Regions from separate parts of the Lysinibacillus sp. AR18-8 genome, predicted to be linked through region 2. Evidence: predicted binding sites of a transcription regulator. Region 2 holds the regulator's gene; each other region holds the start of a gene.

Region 1 (7,183 bases), on a different contig from region 2:
ACAACGCGTCGACTTAACACCTGAACAACTTGGTGAAGGGAAAATGCTGAACGGTATTTTACATGAGGAAAAAGTTCGCATAAATGAAAAAGAAGTCTATCCTGTTATTTTAGACCGAGAAATGGTTGAAATTTATCAAGTTCGCAATGATGAGGGCTTAAACACTCCTTATATGGTGGCTCTTGGCTTAGTATGGTTGATCTTTATTGGCTTTGTTGTCATCATCATTAAACGAGGGAAAGTTCGTCGTCAGGAGCAAGACGTCCAATAATAATAACACGACAAAAAAGCATGCCAGGAGCCATCCTAGCATGCTTTTTATTAGCCTTCAAAGCTTTTGTTTGTGAAGAAAATTGCAATAGTCCCAGGTCCGACATGTGAGCCGATCGCGGAACCTATCATGGTAATTTGCACAGCTTGAGGTGAAAAACGCTCCTGGATAGAGGCTTTTGCTTCATTCGCAAAGGCAGCGTCGTCACTATGGCTAATACCTACGATTTTATTTGTAAAGCTGCCACCACGCTCCTGCATTAAATCTAACATACGATTAAGTGCTTTTTTTCGACCGCGTGACTTTTCAATCGGTACAAGTTTGCCATCTTCTACATTTAAAATAGGCTTAATACTAAGAAGGCCACCTAAAAATGCACTAGCTTTTGATACACGACCACCTTTTGCAAGGTAATCTAAGTCTTCTACAGTAAATAAATGCTCGACCTGAGGTGCAAGGGTGTTTATTTTAGAGGCCATGTCTTCTAAGGATACTCCTATATTTCGCAGTCGTACAGCTTCTTCAACGACAAGGCCATGTCCTAGTGATGCGCATTTAGAGTCGATAATGACTAGTTTTAAGGAAGGATACTGCTCAAGTACCTGATTGCGAATCATTTGAGCAGTGCTATATGTGCCTGATAATTCTGATGAAAACGCGATATAAATACCTTCTTCATCATTTTTAGCTAGCTCCTCAAAATGCTTCAAAAAGAGCTCAGGTGACACTTGTGATGTTTTTGGCTGAGCACCTTGGCGTATTGCATCATAGATCTCTTTGGAATCAATTGAAATCACATCTTCATATTCTTTGTTGTTCAATTGCACTCGTAAAGGGAGTAGCACGACATCATTTTCTTCATAGTAAGATTTTGGTAGATCACATCCACTATCCGTAAAAATCTTCATTCTCTTGTCCCCCTAATTTCAACTTACTTTTGCTTTTTAACTTTATTCAGTAGATACTCACTTTAGATAAATGGAAGGGGTACCACTGAATAAAGTTAAACTGGTAAAAATGGAATGTTAACTTGAACTTACTACTTAACTATGATAATTTCAAGCGTTCAATGAGTATTTTTGCAATTCCATCATCATTATTCGTTGTCGTAATTTCATTGGCAATGTTTTTAAGACTTGAAATACCGTTCCCCATCGCTACACCAAGTCCAGCATATTCGATCATTTCTAAATCATTGTCTTCATCACCAAATGCGATGATGCGCTCACGAGGAATACCTAAATCTTTTGCCACATGTGCAATACCCACAGCTTTATTTAAGCCGCGACGCACAATTTCAATAATATGAAGTGGCGCGCCCCATCGACGATGTTCAATGACTTCTGCGTGCACAGCCTGCAAATGATCACGTATAATAACTGAATTCGCTTCATTTGCCTGAATTAATAAACTTGTGGGATTATCCAGGAGGTGTGTGTATAAATCCCCAAGTGTAATTTTTGGATTACCCATATTAAAAATATTTAAAATACGATCGTCTTCTGTGTGGACATAAATATCATCTTTTACCTCAGCGATAATATTTTCGTATTCATAACTGTTAATAGAATCAACGACATCATGTACGACACTTAAATCAATTGGTGTGTGCATATGTTGCCAAGAGACATTTTTAGGATGATGCACATATGCGCCATTAAAATTAACAATGGGTGTAGTGAGCCCAAGTTCATGATAATAAAGATCGCTTGCACGGTATGGACGTCCCGTCGCAATCATCACTTGATGCCCTTGTTCCTTAGCCTGCAATAATGTTTTTTTCGTTTTTGCAGAAATTTGCTGTTGATCTGTTAATAAAGTTCCATCTAAGTCTAATACGATTAAATGCGGTTTCATAGCTCGTTGCCCCTTTCCTATAGTTTGAATAGTATCTCTTTGTCTTACATTCGTCAAAATTTTGTCACAGTGAAAAAAGTTTGCTAACATAAAGATGAGAGAATAGTTGGGAGTGACAATAATGTTTGTAGAAAAAGAAGTGTGGGGAAATATTCCTTTATTACATATACATACAGACAATATGAATGAAGAAACCCCGGTAGTCATTTTTTTGCATGGTTTTATGAGTGCAAAAGAACATAACTTACACTATGCATACCAATTGGTGCATAAAGGGGTGCGTGTCCTATTGCCAGATGCAAAATTTCATGGTGAGCGTAGCGAAGGCCTAACAGAAATGCAAATGAATTTAAATTTTTGGGACATTGTTTTAAATTCTATTCATGAAGTTCAACAATTATATGATGAATTAAAGAATAAAAATTTATTAGCTAGTCATAAAATTGGCATAGGAGGCACTTCAATGGGTGGCATCGTGACATCAGGCTGTCTGAAACTTTATGATTGGATACAAACAGCTGCAATATGCATGGGTGCACCTGGTTTTATAAAATTGGGTGAATACCAATTGCAACAATTTGCTAAAAGCGGAGTTAACTGGCCGATGTCAGAGGAAGACGTAGAAAAAATTAATGAAGCCCTTGCTAAATATGATGTCAGTTTAACACCAGAAAAATTCGCGGGTCGCCCTGTATTCTTTTGGCATGGAGAATTAGATAAAACAGTTCCTTTTCACGAAACGTATAAATTTTATGAAACATTACGGGAATACTATGAAGCAAACCCTGAATATTTAAAGTTCATGGTTAACAAAAGGGCTGGACATGCTGTACCACGTGACGGTATGCTAGCAGCTACTGCATGGCTTGCACAGCATTTGGCATAACAGGGTGCATCTGCTATGATAAGGTTAACACTATGATGGAAGGAGAAATACGAATGGATCAGGATATGAAAGATAGCATGTTAGGTGCTTTAGAAAACGTAATTGATCCTGAGCTTGGCATTGATATTGTCAACTTAGGTTTAGTATATGATGTGGAATTAGATGATGAAGGTGTTGCAACTGTTACGATGACACTAACATCTATGGGCTGTCCACTTGGTCCAGTCATTGTGGATCAAGTGAATACGGCGTTAGGTGAACTTCCAGAAGTGAAAAGTACAAATGTTAATATTGTATGGAATCCGCCTTGGTCGAAAGATAAAATGTCACGCTATGCCAAAATGGCATTGGGCGTACGTTAAAATGGATTATTTAAAACCCTGCTTATTTTTCAATAAGCAGGGTTTTTGCTTGTAACGAAACTAATCGATACGGCATATTTGTAATGGACAATTTTCACAGGCAATTTCATTTTTTAAAAATTGTAAATCATGAATGGTAATAAATCCTTTATCAAAAGTGATAATCTCATGTTTTTTTAAATCATTCAGCATACGATTAATCATTTCCCGACTTGTCGCACACAGATTTGCAATTTCTGTATTTGTTAGCTGAAAATCAATAAAAATCGAGTCATTTTCTACAGGTTTACCATACGTATTGGACAGCCGAATGAGCGTTGAAAATAGAGCACCTTTTTTACCGTTTAACACTAAATCGCGCAAACGACTCTGATGCTTTAAGTTTTCTGTTTGTAGCCACTTCATGTATTCCACCATAACTGTCGGCTGCTCTTCTAGTAAATGCTCCAAAGATTTACGACTCAAAACATACAACGTAGAGGGTTCTAAAACTTTGGCAGTCATTGAATTATAGACGAGATTACAAAATAACGAACCTTCTCCTATTATGCTGTCAGGGCCACAAATACGAATGGTTAATTCCTTACCCGTCTCGGATTCTTGGCTAATCGAAATAACACCTGATTGGATGTAATAAATTTCTTTTGCCCGTTCACCCTCTAGAAAAATTTTATTTCCTTTATTCACTTTGATAAAAACACCGTTGTTTTGAAAAAGATCTTTAATTTTTTCAAACATATTATCCATTAAAACCATATCTCCAACACATCGCTTTCTTTTTGTAATAAATGGCGATTATTACAAAAGGATAGTGGATTTCGATACTAAAACATAGAAACATACCATTATTATAACGTAAACTTCCATAATAAGTGAAAAAATTTTAGGGCGATTTCTTTGCTAAGCATTGTCTAGTGATGTAAAATAAAGTTAGTCAAAAAAGGTCAAACTTTTTTAATGAATAAGAATGGGTATATAAATAATGAGAAATATGAAAAAAAGGAGTGCTAGCTATGCAATTTCAACAAACAGACAATAAAAAACCATTAGAACAATTTGGGCGCAATTTAATTGAAGAAGTAAAAAACGGCAAGATGGATCCTGTTATCGGGCGTGATGAAGAAATTCGAAATGTAATTCGTATTCTAACACGTAAAACGAAAAATAATCCTGTATTAATCGGTGAACCAGGAGTTGGTAAAACGGCAATTGTGGAAGGTTTAGCACAGCGTATTGTTAAAGGTGATGTACCAGAAGGCTTGAAAGAATGTGTGCTATATGAACTGGATATGAGTGCGTTAATCGCTGGTGCAAGTTATCGTGGACAATTTGAAGAACGCTTAAAAGGTGTGCTAAAAGAAGTAAAAGAATCAGAAGGACAAATCATTCTATTTATTGATGAAATTCATACGATCGTAGGTGCAGGAAAAACAGATGGCGCTATGGATGCAGGAAATATGCTAAAACCTATGCTAGCACGTGGTGAATTACACTGTATTGGTGCTACTACCTTAGACGAATATCGTATGTACATTGAAAAGGATCCTGCCTTAGAACGTCGATTCCAGCAAGTACTAGTGCGTGAGCCATCTATAGAGGATACGGTATCCATTTTACGTGGTTTAAAGGAACGCTTTGAATTACATCACGCAGTACGTATTCATGACAGAGCAATTGTTGCGGCAGCAGAACTATCCAATCGCTATATTACAGAACGATTTTTACCTGATAAGGCCATTGATTTAATTGATGAGGCTTGTGCAATGATTCGTACAGAAATTGATTCAATGCCACAGGAATTAGACGCAGTCACACGTCGTATTATGCAGCTTGAAATTGAGGAACAGGCATTGCGTAAGGAAAAGGACGAGGCAAGTAAAAAACGTCTGGAGCAATTACGCGAAGAATTAACAAAGTTAAAAGAGTCATCTAAGGGCATGCGACAACAATGGGAAGCAGAAAAAGAAAAACTACACGATATTCAGAAAAAACGTGAAACATTGGATAAATATCGTCGTGATCTAGATGAGGCAGAAAGTAAATATGATTTAAATAAAGCTGCTGAATTACGTCATGGTAAAATTCCGACACTTGAAAAAGACATTCAGGTACTTGAAAAGGAATTAGAGAACGGTGCAGAATCTCGTATTTTACGTGAAGAGGTAACAGCAGATGAAATCGCAGCAATTGTTTCACGTTGGACAGGAATCCCTGTAACAAAATTAGTAGAGGGTGAGCGTGAAAAATTATTACGTTTAAAGGATACATTACATGAACGTGTGGTTGGACAAGATACAGCAGTTCAATTAGTGACAGAAGCGGTATGGCGTGCACGTGCAGGTATCAAAGATCCACACCGACCTATTGGTAGCTTTTTATTTTTAGGTCCAACTGGTGTAGGTAAAACAGAACTTGCCAAGGCACTTGCTGCACAGTTATTTGATTCAGAAGATCACTTTATTCGGATTGATATGAGTGAATACATGGAGAAACATAGTGTGTCTCGACTTGTTGGGGCTCCTCCAGGCTATGTGGGCTATGAGGAAGGTGGACAACTAACGGAAGCAGTTCGCCGAAATCCTTATTCTGTGGTGCTACTAGACGAGATTGAAAAAGCTCATCCTGATGTGGCGAACATTTTATTGCAAATTTTAGATGATGGGCGCATTACAGATAGTCAGGGACGAATGGTGAATTTTACAAATACAGTAGTCATTTTAACTTCGAATATCGGATCAAGTTATTTAATGGAGGCAAAGGAAAATGATGCGGCTGTGGAGGACTTAGTCATGTCAGCCCTACGACAACATTTTAAACCTGAGCTATTAAACAGAATGGATGATATCATCTTCTTCCATGCATTATCTACTAAACATTTAACTGCGATTGCCTGGAAGTATGTGGAGCAATTGATTAAACGTGTCGCAGAGCAAGAAATTACTTTATCTGTGGAGCAAGAAGTCATTGATTGGGTAGTAGAGCAAGGTGCAGATGCCCAATTTGGAGCAAGACCACTAAAACGCTTTGTACAGCGACATATCGAAACAGCCGTTGCTAAAGAACTATTACGCGGAGAAGTTTTACCGGGGGAGACGTTGCATGTGAAAATGCATGAGGGTCAATGTGTTGTGGAAAAATAACAGAAAAAACCTGTTCGGCATGAAGCTGAACAGGTTTTTTCTAGCTGAATTAATGATGGTCTGCAGCTTCTGGTGTAGGGTCGTTTGGAATGATTGCTCCAATAATAAAGATAAGGATGGAGAATACAACAGAAACGATTGCCCCAGTTTTGAAATCAAATGGTACACCAAGTACAGAGCTGACTACGTAGTTTAACATAGAAACTAGTAGGAATGACCATATGAACGTTACGATATATTGCATTAATTTCACCTCAACCGAACTTTTTTCATCATAAGGTTTTACTCATATTCATTATCATATCATAACATAAATCAAAAAAAAATGAACCATTTATGTGAAACATGGCGATTTTGTCACAACAAATATGAGATTTAGTATTTTATGTTTAGTAATGTAAAGTATTTAGGAACAGCTCTGAAATAGGGGAATGCGCTCCTAAGCGGGTGAAAAGTGCTCCAAAAGGGAAGAACACCGCTCATACATGATGCAAGGTGCTTTGAAAAATAATGAACAAGCTCAACAAAGTACGATAGATAAAGCTCTAAACAGAATAACCTCATTCCATAAAATTCTTCACTTCTATATTCAAAGAACACTACCCTCCGCCGCATAAATTTTAAATCATCTTGCGTCATTCCTTTTATATGCGTTATAATTATGACC
Region 2 (7,183 bases):
TAGGCTATCTAATGTTGGTGTATTGGCAGCTTGGGCTGCTTGTTGACCAGATTGTGCATTATCATTATTACCTAATAGCAATAATACTTGCTGGCGAGCTTTATTTAAACCGACTCCCGCATTGTTTAAAACGCGAGCTGCCACGCCCTCACCCTCACGTATAAGCGCCAATAATAGATGCTCTGTACCGATATAGGAGTGACCTAGTTTACGTGACTCATCAACAGATAATTCAATTACTTTTTTAGCTCTTGGTGTATAATGAACGATTGGACCGACATCTTCTTTGCCTTTACCAACTAATTCTTCAATGCCAGCTTCAATCATTTGAGGACTAATATCAATGGCTTCTAACGCTTTCGCAGCAATACCGCCGCCTTCACGTATAAGCCCTAATAGAATATGCTCTGTACCGATAGATTCGTGCTTCCAACGAATAGCCTCTTCCTGAGCAAGCTGTAATACTTTTTGCGCGCGTTGTGTAAAACGATTAAACATCATATAAATCCTCTCCTTTTTCCCCATTTATAGGCTTATTCGCATGTTCTTGAGATAATGTCTCACGAAGCATCTCCGCTCGTACACGATCCCGCTCAGCAGGTGGTAATGCCTCACCTGCATAGTGCTGTAAAAAACCTGGTTGCATACTAACAACACATTCATTTAAGGTCGTTGTTTGTATACCATCAATCAATTGTAAATCTACTCCTAAACGAACATTAGATAGGCAAGTAGCAGCTTCCTCACTTGTTAAAATTCTTGCATGTGTAAGGGTACCTAAAGCTCGATATACGCGATCTTCTAGCGCAAGCTCTGCCTTTTCCATTAATTTACCTCTTGCATGCCGCTCTTTTTGAATAATCTTTTCAGCGACACTTTGTATATCTGCTAAAATATCTTCCTCTGTCTTCCCAAGTGTAATTTGGTTAGACACTTGATAAACATTCCCTAAATTTTCGCTTCCTTCACCATATATACCTCTTACAGTCATTCCTAAGCGTGTCATGGCATTTATAATTTGATTCATTTGCCCAGTTAATGTAAGAGCGGGTAAATGCATCATGACGGATGCTCGTAGACCCGTACCAATATTCGTTGGACAGCTTGTTAAATAACCAAAAGTATCTCGAAAAGCATACGGTAATACTTTCTCTAGGATACGATCAATCTTATTTGCTTGTTCATAAGCACTTTGAAGTTGAAAACTTGCTGTCATACATTGAATGCGTAAATGATCCTCTTCATTCACCATAATGCTAACGGATTCGTCTTCAGAGAGTAGTATAGAGCCCACTTGCTCTTTTTTAGCCAGTTGCGGGCTAATCAAATGCTTTTCTACAAGAATTTGACGCTGTAAAGGGGTTAAATCCTTTATAGCAAAATAAGCATAATCATTTTGAAGAGTTGGGCTATCGCTGACAGCATGTGTAACGGCCTGTTCCACTTGCAGTGCCTCATTTTCTGAAAACGCTAATGGAAAACGATAGCCATCTAAATTTCGTGCAAGGCGGATCCGTGTACTAATGACGATATCTGAGTAATCATCTTTGATATGCATCCAAGTTGGTGTCGCACGCTCTAAAAATGATTCAATCATCATGTCACATCACCACCTTCAAATTGTAGATGCTTCTCTAGCTCTTTAACTTCATCACGTAGCTTCGCCGCTTCTTCAAACTGTTCCTCATCTACGGCGGATTTCATACGCTTGCGGATATCTTCTATTTGCTTTTTAATAACATACACATTACTGCGAGCACCAGGCATTTTTCCAATGTGTTGTGGACCTGCCTGAATACGATTAAAAAGCTTTGGCAAATGATCTCCAAATGTGTCATAACAGCTTGGGCACCCGAATTTTCCTTCTTTTAAAAATTGCTTATACGAAAATCCACATTGTGGGCATGTTTGCTGTTGTGGTTGTACCTGTTGTTTTTCCCCCACCTTTTGCCATGTAGGAGAGCCAAACCAGTTAGACAATAACTGTTGAATAGATACTGGCTCTTGTTTAAACTCTGCATGAAATGGATGGAATTGTGAGGCGCAGACGTCACAATAATGATGCTCTACTTTTTGCCCACTTTGAACTTGTGTTACTGTAACTGTCGCATTACGTTGTTTACAATGTTCGCATATCATTTCCATCACCTCACTATTTTTGTTGTTCATATTTTATTGTTGTCAGCATTGCTCGCAATATTTTTGATCGAATGACATCTCTTAAGGGGAGATGCAAGTCGATCGTGGAGCGATCAATTGCTGCTAACATTAATTTCGCTTCTCGCTTGGAAATTACCTGCTCATCAATGAGTCGATAAACCAAATCTTCTGCCATTGTTTGTGATGCCCCACCTTCAATTTGCCTGAGAACATCGTCGATTAAATCAATCTGTGAATTCGCGCGGACACGTAAAATTCGAATGTATCCACCACCACCACGTTTGCTCTCAACAAGGTAACCCCGCTCGGCAGTAAATCTTGTATTAATAACATAATTTATTTGTGATGGTACACATTGAAATTTATCAGCGATTTCACTACGTTTAATTTCAATATGCCCTTCTCCACCTAATTCAAGTACTTGCTTTAAGTAACCCTCTATGATGTCTGATATATTACGCATTTTAGGAATACACCTCGCTTGCTTCACTGACTTTGACTATCTTTGACTTTCTTTGAGTATATTATACAAAACGCTTGAAAAAAATTGCAATGATTTCGCCCATAGAAAAGTGGAAAGTCTTGAAAAAGGCTTTTTAAGAGCCGAAAAGAGCCCTTTTTCGATCATTTGTTTACGGTTTAATAATTTCCTTATACACCTAATGTACCCTTATTCGTCATAGAAAAAACGCAAGCATATGCAACTAGCATATACTTGCGTCTATGAAAATTATACCCAGCGACCAACAATTGGATAACGCCAAGGTTCATCAGACAATGCTTTTACGATACCGATGATCGGTACCACAAATACCATAATGCCGAAAATGATTAAAAATGGTAAGCCAATAAGGACAAAGCTTAAACCAACAGAGATAGCAATTAAAACACCCATGACAATTTGGAATAGCAGTGCTTGAATAGAAATTGCCTTTACTTCCTCATCCGAACTAATTAAAAAGAAAATAATGGGCACTAACCATGGCGCAAAAAATGCACTTGCGTGTATGATTACTTTAGACCATTTAGTCTCCATATATATCAACCCTTTCTTTGAACTTTATTCTATGTTTTATGTACTACTATTTACGGAACTATACCCGCAATAGTTTCACATTAAGAAAGATTTTTTAAAATTTTTTTGAAAGGCTGTGAGGAGCGTTGGAATTTAACAACACATTAGCAAATGAATATGAAAAGGGTATTCGCCGTACATTGCCTAGTTATGATGCCATGCTACGTTTAATACAAACTTTTTATCATTCTAGGCTATCAGAAAATGCTAACATGCTAGTCGTGGGAGCAGGAAGTGGCAATGAAATTATACAGCTTGCAGAAGGAAGACCTCACTGGTCATTCACTGGCATTGATCCATCAGAATCCATGCTTACTATAGCTAAAGAGCGTTTACTCACTCTTCCTAATGATATGTCATTCCATCAGGCTACAATACTTGATGCTTCGCTGCCCTCTACTCAGTATGATGCGGCAAGTTGTGTTCTCGTCTTGCATTTTATTCATGATTATAAAGAAAAGCTCGAAACAATAACAGAAATAGCAAGACATTTGAAACCTGGAGCACCATTTGTCCTTGTTTCAAAATATGGTCAGCTAGGCTCTTTAGAAACAGAACTACAATTTGATTTATGGCGTTCTTATTGGCTACAGCATACTAGACTTTCTTTATCCGATGTAGCAGAGATGGAAAAATCCATTCGTTCCCTTTCTTTTATGAGTGAAGAAGAAATTTTAATACTTTTACAAAGTGCGGGTTTTACTAAACCTTCTAGATTTTTTGCCACTACTTTGTTCGGTGGTTGGGTATGCTTTAAAGAGGAGCGCTAACTATTTTGTAGTAAATAATTTGAGGTGAAAACCGTGATAAGCACCATTGGCATTACAAAGCAACAACAATTGTTAAAGGATTTTCCATTAGAAGAGATACATCAGCAAGAATTTGAATGGTATTGGGTTGATTTTAATTGTCCTACAGCCGAGGAGGAATCATTGTTGGATACATTTTTCCACTTTCACCCTCTCGCTATTGAAGATTGCTTAATGAGGTTGCAGCGTCCTAAGCTCGATTTTTATGATGATTTTCATTTCTTTGTCATTCATCGGGTAAACGAAGAGACGTTAGCTGCGGAGGAGGTTAATATTTTTGCCTCCAATAAATTCATCATAACCTTCCATAAAAATCCTGTCCCTGAGATAGAGAAGGTGCAAAAGATGCTGGAAAACCAACCGAAGAATTGGGAGCGAGGTACTGTATACCTAACGTATCAAACTATCGATAAAATTGTTGACAGTTATTTTCCACTCGTTTACAAAATTGAAGATCATCTAAATGCTTTAGAAGGTGAACTTACATACCAAAGTAATGTAAATGCCATGAAAATTGTCTTCGAGTTCCGTAGTGACTTGCTTGACTTAAGACGTACTATTTTACCAATGCGTGATCTTTTATATCGCATTCTCAATTCTTACCGTTTCTCACTAAAAAAATCGGAGAGAGCTTATTTTGGAGATATCTACGACCATCTACTTAAGCTAACAGAGATGGTTGAATCTAATCGAGAGCTTACAGCAGACATGCGGGATAGTTATATGGCTATGAGTTCTAGCAGAATGAATGGCATTATGATGACTTTAACAATTGTATCAACTATCTTTATACCACTTACCTTCATTGCTGGTGTGTATGGGATGAATTTCGATAACATGCCTGAGCTACATGGGCAATACAGCTATTTTATTGTACTTGGGATTATGATAATTATCGTTATCTTTATGTTGGCTGTCTTTAAACATAAAGGCTGGTTTAAACTGTTTAAACCATAAAAAGACTGCTCGTTTTAATGAAAACGAGCAGTTTTTTTAATCTATTAATACGGTCCTCTGTCATCAATCTTATTATCACCCTGCTGTGGAAATAAAAAGTAGGCTAATACCCCTGATCCCAAAGCTGCACATATGGTAATTAATAATTGCTCAATATCTGGTACCTCAGCATGATAATTTCGTAGCATATAAACAGAACCAATGGCAACAATCACCATGACAGGAATAACAAATTTAAAACGTTTTTTCTCCATACCACCCCTCCTTCCATTTTTTATTTTCGTACGATTTTTAGATTGCTAAACAGTTCGTATTTTACAGGTTTCCTATTTTAAATTCAAATTTACATCGCTTCACCATTTGGACTAACAATAAAGTAAAAAAATAAAGAAATATCCAATTTTTTAACCAAATATTCAGCAAATAATAGTAAAATAGATTTAATCCCATTTATTTATTAAATATACAAACCTAACAAATTTCAAAAGTGCTTATTTACTTACAATTTATTATGGATATTAAGAATGGAGCAAATAATAATGAGTTGGTTTTCAAAAAATAGTAGTTCTAGCTACGCAATTACATTAACACCTGAAAATTTTAAGAGCGGTGTACAGTTAGATGTATTGAACCACCCCAATCTTCAAAAACAATTACAACTTTTAAATTTAACACTTGAGGATTTAGCTATCATTAAGCAGCTACAGCCTTTAGCTAAAGACTTAATTCCTGAAATGGTGGAGAAATTTTATGTAGCCATTAATTTGAGCCAAGATTTACTTGATATTATTAATAGAACATCACATATTGATCGTTTGAAAATCACGTTACATAAACATTTAAGTGACATTTTTGAAAGTCATATTAATGATGCCTACATTGCTGAACGAAAAGCCATTGCTGAGGCTCACGTTCGAATTGGCTTGCAGTCAAAGTGGTATATTGCCTCATTCCAGTCACTCACTACTACTTTTGCAAACTTTGTGAACGAGGTGGATATTTCTAAAACAGATGCTATTCGTGCTATAAACGCTTTTTGTAAAATCATTAATTTTGAGCAACAACTCGTGATTGAGGCATATGAAAAAGAGGAAGAACGTATTCGCTCAGCAGCAGATGCAACAAAAAATTCCCTTGTAACGACGATCCAAAGTACTGCAGAAGAGCTTAATGCCATTAGTGAAGAAACAGCCGCATCATTATTAGTGATTTCCTCACAAACAGATGATATTGCTGTAGCAACCAAGCAAGGATTGAACTTCGTAGCAGATACACAAGAAAAATCAAGAAGAGGCCAACAGCAATTGAAAGAACAAAATGATTTAATCCAAGTTATTTTGCAAAGTGTCAATGGTCTTGAGGTAACGATGAACCAACTACGTACCTCTTCTCAAAAAATTTCTGAAATCGTTGGGCTAGTTACAGGCATTGCTGATCAAACCAATTTATTAGCATTAAATGCTTCTATTGAAGCTGCACGAGCTGGAGAACATGGGAAAGGTTTTGCAGTAGTGGCTGAGGAAGTTCGTAAACTTGCGGAGGAAACAAAAAATGCCGTCCAAAATGTTTCTCACCTTATTAAGGAAACAGAAAGTAATATTACGACTATGGCTAATTCAGTTACTAATGTTGATCAAAAAATTCAACATAGTGTCAATACACAAGAATGTTTATCCAAGTCATTTAATGATATTGCTGATGCAGTTTCTGGCATTCAGCAGCAATACGTAAATACATCTAGAGATATTTCAGCTATATCTAATTTAATCACTGAATTATCGCAAGGTGCTACACTAGTCTCTTCTTCTTCCGACTCGCTCATTAATGTTGTCAATGAACTAAATATGTAAAATAAAAAAGGGAACTCATTTGGAGTTCCCTTTTTCCTTAATGCGGCAATGCACGTTTTTGTTTACGGTGCTCTCGTCTTGCTGGCCCAGTTTCAAATAAACGCTTCTCTTCATCTGTTTCAGGATAGATTGAGGGAACTGGTACGGGTTTCCCTTCCTCATTTACTGCAACCATCGTGACAAATGATTCTGTCGTTAATTTTTCCTCGCCAGTCTCAATATTGCGAGAAACAACGCGAACATAAACCTCCATTGAAGAACGTCCTGTAGACGAAACAATACTCTCGATTTCAAGAATATCTCCTACATGTGCAGCGGATAAAAAATCAACC
Region 3 (7,183 bases), on a different contig from region 2:
TGTTTATAACACATCTAACATGAAACCAAAGCAATTACGTGAAAAAATCGTAAAAGAATTTGCAAGTGAGGCAGATACTATTTTTACCGTTAACATTATGTCCTTTGGCTTTAAACATGGTATGCCGATTGATGCGGACTTAGTGTTTGATGTTCGTTTTCTTAAAAACCCATACTATGTGGAGGAGCTACGTCCAAAAACGGGTCTTCAAACAGAGGTATCTTCTTATGTGTTAGCGTTGGAAGATACGCAAATCCTTATACAAAAACTGACGGATTTATTAGACTTTATGATTCCTCTCTATCGACAAGAAGGTAAATCACAGCTTGTTATTGCTTTTGGTTGTACTGGGGGCCAGCATCGCTCCGTGACATTAGCAGAATTTTTTGGTGCATATTTTGCGGGCAAGGAAAATACGGTTATTACGCATCGTGATATTAATCGTAGAAAGGAATGAGTGAATGGGGAAAAAGCAAACAAAGCTTGTGGTAATTGGTGGTGGCACAGGGCTCTCCACGTTACTTCGCGGTCTGAAGCATCACCCATTTGATATTACTGCTATTGTAACAGTAGCAGATGATGGTGGATCTTCAGGTCGTTTACGTGATGATTACGATATCCCACCGCCTGGCGATGTACGTAATGTGATTGCAGCATTATCAGATATTGAGCCCCTTGTAGAGCAAATGTTTCAATACCGTTTTTCGGCATCTGAAGACTTACGAGGTCACTCCTTAGGGAATTTAATGCTTACAGCCCTTACTGATATTACTGGTGATTTCAATCATGCTATCAGTGAGATGGGAAAGGTTTTAAAAGTTCATGGTCGAGTTATTCCAGCAGCTAATAAAAAAATCACCTTACATGCTGTGCTTGAGGACGGTTCAATTATCGAGGGAGAATCAAAAATCCCGACAGCGACGAAACGCATTAATCGCGTTTTTTTAGTACCTGAAAATGTGCAACCGTTGCCAGAAGCTATTCGTGCAATACTTCGTGCAGACTATATTTTAATAGGACCAGGAAGCTTATATACAAGTATTATTCCGAATTTGCTTGTTAAGGAAATAGGTGAAGCAGTTGTTAAGGCTAAAGGAAGAAAAATATATGTTTGTAATTTAATGACACAAAAGGGTGAAACCATTTCCTATACAGCAGGCGATCATGTAACAGCCATACATAAGCATGTTGGCCATGATTTTATCGATTCCATTTTAGTAAATGATGAAGAACTCCCTAACCCTGTAAAAGAACTGTATAAAGAAGAAAGAGCGGAACCAGTAACATTTGACGTAGCAAAGCTTGAAAGTATGGGTTTAGAAGTTATCAAACGAGACATTGCTACAATTCGACCAGATGGAACGGTTCGACATAATGCTACAAATGTTGCAGAATGGCTGGTAGATTATGCTGATATTTACCATCAAAAAGTAAGAGGACCAATAATAGAAACATAATGGCTTTATTGTATATGGTAAGATGAACATATACATAGAAATCATGATTGAAAGGGGGGCGTGATATGTCTTTTGCTTCTGAAACAAAAAAAGAATTGACACAAATAGAAGCGGACAATCATTGTATGAAAGCAGAAGTTTCTGCCCTAATTCGTATGAATGGTTCATTATCCTTTGCAAATAAACAACTAAGCTTAGACGTGCAAACCGAAAACGCTGCAATTGCCAGAAGACTATATACGATTATGAAAAAATTGTATCCGTACAATGTTGAATTACTTGTTCGTAAGAAAATGCGATTGAAAAAAAATAATGTGTATATATGCCGTGTAAGAGAAGGAGCGCGTGAGCTATTAATTGATTTAGAAATCATCTCAGACGACTTTCAATTTAACCATACTATCTCAAGAAAGCTCATTCAAAAGAGCGGCCAAAAAAGAGCTTATTTAAGAGGAGCCTTTTTAGCAGGAGGTTCCGTCAATAATCCAGAAACATCGGCTTATCATTTAGAGGTTTATTCTTTATATAAAGAACATGGTGAGGCATTAATGGATTTGATGAATGAATTTGAACTCAATGCCAAAACAATTGAACGTAAAAAAGGCTTTGTAACTTACTTAAAAGAAGCAGAAAAAATTTCAGATTTCCTTAATATTGTTGGAGCGCATCAGGCTATGATGAAATTTGAAGATGTTCGGATTTTGCGAGATATGCGTAATAGTGTCAACCGTATTGTGAACTGTGAAACTGCCAATTTAAATAAAACCATTGGAGCAGCATTACGGCAGGTTGAGAATATTCGATTTATTGAAAATTCAATTGGTCTTGATCAACTACCGGAGAAGCTTCGTGAAATAGCACGTCTCCGTGTTGAATACCAAGATGTGACATTAAAAGAGCTTGGTGAAATGGTATCTAGTGGAACGGTTAGTAAATCAGGTGTTAACCATCGATTGAGAAAAATTGATGAGATTGCGGATGCATTAAGGCGTGGTGAAAAAATAGGTGGTTAAGTTATCATACTTTTCAGGTATGAATGTCATGCTAATCGCTTATTGTTCTTTTGCCAGTAAGTAAGGTAAGATAAAACTAATAGACGAACGGTAGTGAAGGGGAGTTTTGAGAATGATTGAGAGAAGAGTCCAGGTTAAATTAAAATTAGGACTACAAGCTAGACAAGCAGCACTATTTGTGCAAGAAGCAAATCGTTTTAGTGCTGATATCTTTCTAGAAAAAGATGAGAAAAAAGTAAATGCCAAATCCATTATGGGTGTTATGAGCTTAGCAGTTGCTAAAGGTACCGAAGTGACTTTAAGCAGTGAAGGTAACGATGCTGAGCAAGCGGTTACAGCATTGGCAACAATTATTGAAAATGAAGATTAACATTCATTAAATACAAAAGGCATCACAGAGCAATTCTGTGATGCCTTCTATTTTTTATTTATTATCGCTACGGTGCATAATATGATCGATTAAACCGTATTCTTTTGCACGTTCAGCAGTCATGAAGTTATCACGATCTGTGTCTCTTGCAATGACTTCAAGTGGTTGACCAGTGCGTTCAGATAAAATGCCATTTAATTTCTCACGTAAGAATAGAATACGTTTAGCAGCAATTTCAATTTCTGTCGCTTGACCTTGTGCACCACCTAGTGGTTGGTGAATCATGACTTCAGCATTTGGTAAGGCAAAACGTTTACCGGGTTCTCCAGCTGCAAGTAGGAAAGCACCCATTGATGCAGCCATACCAATACAAATTGTTTGTACCTGTGGTTTAATGATTTGCATTGTGTCATAGATAGCCATACCAGCCGTAATGGATCCGCCAGGTGAGTTAATATAAAGAGAGATATCTTTATCTGGATCTTCTGCTTGTAGGAAAAGAAGCTGAGCGACAATGGAGTTAGCAACATTGTCATCAATAGCACTTCCTAAAAGGATAATACGGTCTTTAAGTAGACGTGAATAAATGTCATATGCACGCTCACCACGACTAGTTTGTTCAATAACTGTAGGAATTAAATTCATGTTAAATCCTCCTTAAAAAGCTAAATTCGAATACCTTTGCTGAAAATTTTCCTTTGTATTTCAGCTGTATCCTTATCATACACATTATAGTCAGGGAAGGTCAAATATTAACCCTGCTAAAGTGAAATTAAAAAAAATAAATTGTTTTTGCATTCTATGGTTGAATTATATAGGATAGGCTTGTATAATGATTAAGGTTATAAGGTTTAAAGTACAGGACACTATTTTGCAGGTATGCTTCAAAAATGAGGGTTATCTACATCATGCTTTTCGTAAGCCTAGAGTGAGTACTTTTTTTTTGTGTCTTTTGCCCTCGTGGTGTAATGGATAACACGTAAGATTCCGGTTCTTGCACTGGGGGTTCGATTCCCTCCGAGGGCGCCATTTTACTGATCAATTGATATACTGTTATAGCTCATCTCCTAATAAGTAGTTTAGCAGCCTGCTTACTGGAGATCGAGAGGAAGAATAAAGGGAATACTGTCCTAGTTGGCATTATTCCCCTATTTATTCCTTTCAAACCTTCAAAAAAGCAACAACTCCAAATTATTTTTTAGTGAACATACTGTACGTGAGACTAGTAATAGTCGAAAAAAAGAATCCTATCTGAGGGGATTCTTTTTTTTTGCCTAAATTTATCGAAATTTGGCATGGTTCTAATTGTATATATATTAGTTTTAGGTTAATTTTCTTGTTATTTATACATGTTTTTTCAAATTATATGAATTTATTATAAATTTATATGAAAAAATATTTAATTTTATGCGAAAAGTTGTTGTCTAAATACTATAATGTTAATATAATTGACCTAATAGTCTAACATTTCCGAATTGCGAAAAATAATACGTAATTCGGAAAATTATCGAACTAGGGGGAAATACAATGAAAAAAACAGGTTGGATGTTACTGATGATTATTGCAGCTTTAACATTAGCACTTGCAGGTTGTGGTACAAAAGATGATGCATCTTCAGGTAGCTCATCTTCAGAAGATGGTGGAGATGGCAAAAAGGTTTACAAAGTAGGTACTGAGGCAACTTTTGCACCATTTGAATCTGTTGACGATTCAGGGAAAATTGTAGGGATTGATGTCGATATTCTACAAGCTATTGCAGATGAGATGGACTTTGAGGTTGAGTGGAATAATATTGGATGGGAGCCAGTGTTCCAAACAATTAAGAACGGTGAAACAGATATCGGTGCTTCTGGAATCACAATTACGGAAGAGCGTAAAGAATCATTTGATTTTACAGAACCGTATTATGAGTCTCAGTTATTAATTGTTGTGAAAGAAGATTCAAAGATTAAATCTCTTGATGAATTAAAAGATAAAAAAGTATCTGTACAAATCAATGCAACTGGTCATATGGCAGCGAAAAAGCTACAAGGGGAAGCAAGTACAAATATTATGGCGTTTGAAAGTCAGCCAATCGCTATCCAAGAGATGCTAAATGGTAATGTTGATGCAGCTATCGGAGATAATGCAGTAGTTTATGAATATATCAAAGCTCACCCAGATCAAAAACTAAAAGTAATTGAAGATGATGCATTCGAAAAAGAATACTATGGCTTCATGGTTCAAAAAGGGAATAAAGAATTGCTAGATAAATTAAACGAAGGTCTTAAAAAGATTAAAGAAAACGGTAAATTAAAAGAAATTACAGGCATTGATTTTCAATAAAAATGAATGAAATGATGCTACTAACATAGTAACTGTGCTAACAGCTCATTTATTAATTGTAATTTAAAGGGGAATGGGGTTTTCGGATGGACATCTTTGACTTACGCTGGGACATTGTCTGGAACTACCGAGATATGTTTATACGAGGTATTGGCGTAACACTTATTTTGACACTTAGTGGTTATTTTGGCGGTATTCTATTAGGACTATTTTTAGGCCTTGGAAAATTATCGAGTAAAAAATGGATTTATTGGCCATCTAAACTATATATCGATTTATTCCGTGGAACACCGATGCTTGTACAAATCTTGTTAATTCACTTAGCAGTTATTCCAACAATTTTTGGTCATTCTTTAGGTTATATGGTATCAGGGATTACAGCGCTTATTTTAAACTGTGCTGCTTATAATGCGGAAATTTTCCGTGCAGGGATTCAAAGCATTGCAAAAGGGCAAATGGAGGCTGCTCGCTCTCTTGGATTAACGCATAACCAAGCGATGCGTAAGGTCATTTTACCTCAAGCATTTAGACGTATGATTCCGCCATTGGGCAATGAATTTATTGCATTATTAAAAGATTCTTCACTTGTAACTGTAATTGCAGCACCAGATATTTTATACGCTAGTAAGGTCGTAGCTGGTGCAAGCTTCCGCTTCTGGGAACCGTATATCGTTGCAGCATTATTATATTTAGTGTTGACATATGGTGTAACGAAGATTGTAGCATTTATCGAGAAACGATTTAGCAATAGCTATGTCCCTCGTAAAGCTAAGGTAGAAGGGCGGGAAGCTAGATGATAAAAATTGAAAACCTACACAAATACTTTGGCAAGCTTGAAGTATTAAAAGGAATCGATTATGAAATTCAAGAAAAACAAGTTGTCTGTGTTATTGGGCCGTCTGGTTCAGGAAAAAGTACATTTCTCCGTTGCATCAATATGTTAGAAGAAGTAACGGATGGTGCTATTTATATTGAAAATGTAAAAATTAATGATCCTAAAACGAATATCAATGAAATTCGCGCTGAAGTGGGTATGGTGTTCCAACAATTTAACTTATTCCCGCATATGACTGTTATCGATAATGTCACGATGGCACCTATGCAAATTCGTAAAATGAATCGTACAGACGCAGAAGCTTTAGGACATGAGCTATTAAAAAAGGTCGGGCTCGACAGCAAGGCCTATAATTATCCTGAGCAGCTATCAGGTGGTCAGCAACAGCGTGTGGCGATTGCTCGTGCCTTAGCAATGAAGCCAAAAGCTATTTTATTTGACGAGCCAACTTCAGCACTTGACCCTGAAATGGTAAAAGAGGTGCTAGATGTTATGAAAAATCTAGCAGCTGAAGGGATGACAATGGTAGTTGTGACACATGAAATGGGCTTTGCTCGTGAAGTAGGTGATCGAGTAGTCTTCATGGATGGGGGCTATATTGTAGAAGAAGGGTCTCCAGAGGAACTATTCGGCAATCCCCAAAGCGACCGTACGAAAGCGTTTTTAGGAAAAGTATTATAAAGCTGAAAAAGCGAACGACATGCTCGTTCGCTTTTTTTGTGCTGTTCTTATTTAATGAAGGGGATTAGATGTTGTGTCGAATGCATTCAGCATCGTTTGCATATCCTGTTGGGAATACTGAGGCACCTGATAATAGCCGTGTTTATTTTGATAAATGGATAATTCGTATCCCATCTCAATACAGTTAGGAATACTATCCGCAACAACGCGACGAACTACAGGGTTTGTTGTCTCCAACGCAGCAGTTGTCATACATTTTGCTGCTCCTTTTTGAGCTCCAAGTAAAAATCCGGAAATAGCTTCATCATTAATTTCATTAGCGTTTTGCATCGGCTTTTTTGGTTGACCAGGATTTAGGCCATATTTGAAATCATTTCCTGTTTCCATTTGGTAGCGTCCTGTTGGAACAGATGGATCGTGTCCTGTTTTAAAGGACTCTACGATCGTATTGTACATACCAAGAGTGAAATTATATTGGCGATCCAAAATGTTGAGTAATTCA

Evidence for each region. Region 2 encodes CtsR, which represses protease genes until heat stress. Its sites were predicted from a motif close to ATGGTCAATAAAGGTCAAACA; they were not measured.
Region 1: BFM98_RS00975 (ATP-dependent Clp protease ATP-binding subunit) is a predicted target of CtsR. The motif match lies at 4,307-4,327, and genes of this name have one in related genera.
Region 3: clpP (ATP-dependent Clp endopeptidase proteolytic subunit ClpP) is a predicted target of CtsR. The motif match lies at 3,572-3,592, and genes of this name have one in related genera.

What each region holds. Positions count from the first base shown of each region.
Region 1 is NZ_MDGU01000003.1:39,531-46,713, reverse strand. It holds gene BFM98_RS01005 (alpha-amylase family glycosyl hydrolase) at 1-271, shown strand, start outside; gene BFM98_RS01000 (DegV family protein) at 322-1,179, opposite strand; gene BFM98_RS00995 (Cof-type HAD-IIB family hydrolase) at 1,319-2,128, opposite strand; gene BFM98_RS00990 (prolyl oligopeptidase family serine peptidase) at 2,250-3,014, shown strand; gene BFM98_RS00985 (metal-sulfur cluster assembly factor) at 3,068-3,376, shown strand; gene BFM98_RS00980 (Crp/Fnr family transcriptional regulator) at 3,437-4,123, opposite strand; gene BFM98_RS00975 (ATP-dependent Clp protease ATP-binding subunit) at 4,390-6,516, shown strand; gene BFM98_RS00970 (YjzD family protein) at 6,566-6,760, opposite strand.
Region 2 is NZ_MDGU01000051.1:65,914-73,096, forward strand. It holds gene BFM98_RS21090 (ATP-dependent Clp protease ATP-binding subunit) at 1-501, opposite strand, end outside; gene mcsB (protein-arginine kinase McsB) at 491-1,600, opposite strand; gene BFM98_RS21100 (UvrB/UvrC motif-containing protein) at 1,597-2,139, opposite strand; gene BFM98_RS21105 (CtsR family transcriptional regulator) at 2,153-2,623, opposite strand; gene BFM98_RS21110 (DUF4870 domain-containing protein) at 2,891-3,196, opposite strand; gene BFM98_RS21115 (class I SAM-dependent methyltransferase) at 3,322-4,005, shown strand; gene corA (magnesium/cobalt transporter CorA) at 4,039-5,001, shown strand; gene BFM98_RS21125 (hypothetical protein) at 5,046-5,255, opposite strand; partial or broken gene BFM98_RS24690 (protoglobin domain-containing protein) at 5,541-6,086, shown strand; gene BFM98_RS24695 (methyl-accepting chemotaxis protein) at 6,207-6,851, shown strand; gene BFM98_RS21135 (acyl-CoA thioesterase) at 6,889-7,183, opposite strand, start outside.
Region 3 is NZ_MDGU01000009.1:71,490-78,672, forward strand. It holds gene rapZ (RNase adapter RapZ) at 1-457, shown strand, start outside; gene BFM98_RS08355 (gluconeogenesis factor YvcK family protein) at 462-1,457, shown strand; gene whiA (DNA-binding protein WhiA) at 1,523-2,470, shown strand; gene BFM98_RS08365 (HPr family phosphocarrier protein) at 2,583-2,840, shown strand; gene clpP (ATP-dependent Clp endopeptidase proteolytic subunit ClpP) at 2,895-3,485, opposite strand; tRNA gene BFM98_RS08375 (tRNA-Arg) at 3,795-3,869, shown strand; gene BFM98_RS08380 (basic amino acid ABC transporter substrate-binding protein) at 4,368-5,165, shown strand; gene BFM98_RS08385 (amino acid ABC transporter permease) at 5,252-5,962, shown strand; gene BFM98_RS08390 (amino acid ABC transporter ATP-binding protein) at 5,959-6,681, shown strand; gene BFM98_RS08395 (spore coat protein) at 6,733-7,183, opposite strand, start outside.